One region of the Bacillus sp. DX3.1 genome, then DNA from elsewhere that is predicted to be linked to it. Evidence: predicted binding sites of a transcription regulator. Region 1 holds the regulator's gene; the other holds the start of a gene.
The links. The regulator LexA, encoded in region 1, represses DNA repair genes until DNA is damaged. The targets are predictions, from matches to a motif close to CGAACATATGTTCG.
Positions count from the first base shown of each region.

Region 1 (2,211 bases):
CATTTGATTTTTCATTCTTATCTTTTGGATTTAAAACACCAAAAGTAACGGTTATTGTTCCGGAACGTTCATATCAGGAAATAAAAGCGAGTTCGTCAGCAGGTGATATAAGAGTAATTGATGTGAAAAGTGATCGTGTGAATGCGTCAACGCTTGGTGGAGATGTAGAAGTAGAGCGAGTAACGGCAAGTGAAGTGGAAGGATCTTCAAAAGCTGGAGAAGTGAATATGAAAAAAGTAAGTGGTAAAGTTGTGGCAGAAACAACTGGTGGAGATGTGGATGTTATCGATCATGATCCGAAATATGATGTGAAAGCAAGCACAACAGCAGGAGATGTCGATATTCGTTTACTAGAAAAACCAAAAGATGCAACAGTAAGTGGGAAAACATTCGCTGGAGAAGTGGAGATTTTTAAGGAAGAAACGAAGAGTGTAACAATTGGAAGTGGTAAAGTAAAGATTAGTGGACAAACTTCTGGTGGGGATGTAACAATTGAAGCGAACTAAAAAATAGACCAGTCCGACTGGTCTATTTTTTAGTGTAAATGACGATATACACCAATTACTTTTCCGATAATAGACACTTTATCCAAAAGGATAGGTTCTAAAGAAGAGTTTTCTGGTTGCAGACGGAAATGATCTTTTTCTTTATAAAAGCGCTTTACAGTTGCTTCATTTTCTTCTGTTAAAGCAACAACGATTTCCCCGTTGTAAGCAGATTGCTGTTGGCGAACAACAACTAAGTCTTCATCAAAAATACCCGCTTCAATCATACTATTTCCAGAAATACGTAACATAAATACTTTATCGGATCCAGAAACGAGGTTTGCAGGAAGTGGGAAGTGTTCTTCTACGCTTTCAACTGCTGTAATTGGTGAACCAGCTGTAACTTTTCCGACAATCGGTACGTGAACGACCGATTGCGTATCCGTTTCGATTCGGTCGGATCCTAAAATTTCAATTGCTCTTGGCTTTGTTGGGTCGCGGCGAATATAACCTTTTTCCTCTAGACGAGATAAATGTCCGTGCACAGTAGAACTAGAAGCAAGGCCAACCGCTTGACCGATTTCACGTACGGAAGGTGGATAGCCTTTTTCTTGTACTTTTAGCTTAATGAAGTCGAGAATGTCTTGCTGTCGTTTTGTTAACTTTTCCATGATTTCAACACCTCGTTTTCTTTCAATTTTCTTACTTATAAGTATAACATGCGAAAAAACATTCTACAAACATAAGTTCGAACAAAACGACAATTCATGATACACTAATAGAAAAATCGAAATAAGGAAGAGGGTTTCGAAATGAATGCAATCATTTATGCCCGTGTAAGCACAACGAAGGAAGCGCAGGAAACATCATTAGCACGCCAAAAAGATGAATTGTTGCATTTAGCTAAGCTGTATCAAATGAATGTTATAAAAGTTGTAGAAGAAAAAGCGAGTGGCTATAGCATTGAACGTGATGGGATATTAGAAGTGCTGGATATGATTCGTGATGAACAGGTCGATGTGCTTTTGATTCAAGATGAAACACGTCTCGGAAGAGGAAATGCAAAAATTGCTTTAATGCACTGTTTACATAAAGAAGAGGTAAAAGTGTATACACATACACATAATGGTGAATTACAGCTGTCTGATTCTGATTCTATGGTTCTAAATATTATTGGTATAGTAGAAGAATATCAGAGGAAAATTCATAATTTGAAGATAAAACGTGGGATGAAACGAGCTGTAGAAAAAGGATTTCGTCCAGAGAAAAATTTAAAAAACCGTCATTTAAGTACAGGGCGTGAAAAAAAAGAAGTACCAATTGAAGAGATTGTTCGTCTGCGCCGTAATGAATTAACATTTGAGGAAATTGCAGCAACGCTCCGTGGTTTTGGGCATGATGTATCAAAAGCGACAGTACATCGTCGTTATGTGGAGCATACGAAGCAAATGCTTGATAAACAAGAGTAACTATTGTATGATAATAAACAGTTTTAAGTAGAAAGGGGATTCGAGATGCTAAGTCACGAACTCATTGAACGCATTAACTTCTTAGCGAAAAAGGCAAAAGCAGAAGGTTTAACTGAAGAAGAACAACGTGAGCGTCAATCGCTCCGTGAACAATATTTAAAAGGATTTCGTCAAAATATGTTAAACGAATTAAAAGGGATCAAAGTCGTTAACGAAGAAGGTAAAGACATTACACCGGCGAAATTAAAAGCGTTAAA
Region 1 is NZ_CP128153.1:3,354,983-3,357,193, reverse strand. It holds gene QRE67_RS16630 (DUF4097 family beta strand repeat-containing protein) at 1-506, shown strand, start outside; gene lexA (transcriptional repressor LexA) at 536-1,156, opposite strand; gene QRE67_RS16620 (YneB family resolvase-like protein) at 1,298-1,954, shown strand; gene QRE67_RS16615 (DUF896 domain-containing protein) at 2,000-2,211, shown strand, end outside.

Region 2 (2,211 bases), 2.2 Mb from region 1:
GCAGAACGAATGCATTCAATGAGCGGATGATGGGACATCGGACGCTTTTCATCAATAAAGTGTGGAATATTATAATCGGTAAAAAGGGTTTTCATCACATCATAGTAGCTTTCTCCGTTACGAAGAAGAACAGCAATATCGCGGTAGCGATACTCCTCCTCTGCAACAAGTCTTCGCACTTCACGGGCAACCCCTTCGACTTCTGCTCGTAAGTTAGCCGCTGTATACAGTGTAATATTAGGTTCACCTTGAAATTTTGCATTTGGACGAGATTCATATTGTGCTTCTAAATGCGCCAATGCAGCTGAACGAAACCGCGGTTGCTCTCGCATCGGAATCGTATTTTCAATCGTAATTTTCTCCTCGTGTGCCAGCTGTTTTATCTTTTCATACGTAAGAATTGTTTGATAAAACAAATCAAGTTCGCTCACCGGCCCAGACAATGTTTTTTCATCCAATGTTAATGTAATCGTTATTCTTGCCCCGCATCTAAGAAGCTGCCTAATAATCTCTAATTCTTGCGGTGAAAACGAATGAAATCCATCTATATAAATCTCAGCACCATTTACATAATCAGAATGCGGAAGTTTCTCCACAAGCAACTGTAAATAATCTTCAGAATCTAAATATTTACCTATTAAAGCTCGTTCAAAATCATCGTACAAAATCTGAAGATCGTACATTTTATTCGCTAATATTTTTTGCTCATTGCCATTGCTATGAGTATCTAACTGCTGCCACATTTCATATACATTAGATGGTGTTAAGTTATAACGTTTAAATTCAGCAATCATGCTGCCAAGGTGCTCAAAAAAGCCATTTTGTTCCGCGGCTTTTTGAAACACATATAATCCTTCTTTACGTGCCTCAACAATTTTGCGAAGCAACATGTGCACACCCGCCTCATCAATATGAAGACGACTTGCACCACCAACCTCTTGCAGAACCTTCCACGCTAAACGTGAAAAACTAAAAACTTGCGCCCGAATCGAGCTACTTACGTCCCCATTACCGATTAACGCCTGCTGCGTTTGGAACGTCATCTGCTCTGGCACAAGATATAAAATTGTTTCACCTCTTGGACACTGTTTAAGTTCTTCTTGCACTTCACGTAAACAAAATGCACTTTTTCCACTTCCAGCTCGTCCAATCACAAATCGAAGCGACATGTAATCCCCACCTTTCACCTATAACGAACGTTAGTTTGCTGTCATCATTGTATTATACGACAAGAAAAAAGACAAACAGCGACTGCTTGTCTTTTTTTCCCTATAAGTACATGTTCAAAAAGGAGGATAAAGAGAACCGAGTAGCTCGAGGTACGGAAGCCAGGAGGATACGGAGTGTAGCTGGAACTACATGGGTACCGGACTTTTTGAACTTCCTCTAGTTCGTGTTCAAAAAGGAGGATAAAGAGAGCCGAGCAGTTCGAGGCGCGGAAGCCAGGAGGATACGGAGTGTAGCTGGAACTACATGAGTACCGGACTGGCGACGTAACGAAGAAATGCGACTGCTATCTTTACCGGACTTTTTGAACTTCCTCTATTATAAAAAGCAATTCTAATTACCCTTTGGAAAAATTAGTTTGCACCTCATTAATTGGCCAATATCGCAAGTCCACTTTCCCGACAACTGTATCCGCTTTTACAAAGCCGAAGTGACGGCTATCCCAGCTCCCTAAACGATTATCACCAATAACAAAAATGTATCCTTTCGGGACAACCTTTTCCCGCGTTAGTTCTTCTAACGTGAAATCCCCTGTCAACCGTCTGCCTTCCACTTGTTTCTTATATGTTTCTAAATAGGGCTCTTCAATAAACTGACCGTTTATGTAGAGCTTATCATTTTTATATGCAACATGATCGCCTGGTAAACCAATAATCCGCTTGACGTAATCTTCTTTCTTATTCGCATGAAACACCACAACATCAAATCGATTCAATTCCCCTACTTGGTAGCTCACTTTATTAACGACAAGCATATTGCCATCTTGAAGGGTCGGCATCATCGACTTCCCCTCTACCACATACGTTGAAAAGAAAAACGCTCGGAAAAACACAGCTAATAACACACCTATAAAAATGGTTCTCATCCACTCTAAGCTTTCCTTTTTCAACGTTCGCTTCATCTGCATCTCCCCTTACTTTTTTCTATAATGGAGTTGCATTCACAGTGAAGACTAGTCTCAATGTAGTTCTAACTTTACTTCAA
Region 2 is NZ_CP128153.1:1,131,203-1,133,413, reverse strand. It holds gene addB (helicase-exonuclease AddAB subunit AddB) at 1-1,169, opposite strand, end outside; gene lepB (signal peptidase I) at 1,565-2,128, opposite strand; gene QRE67_RS05605 (TVP38/TMEM64 family protein) at 2,186-2,211, opposite strand, start outside.
Region 2: the regulator LexA is predicted to act here: its motif matches at 1,194-1,207, upstream of addB (helicase-exonuclease AddAB subunit AddB).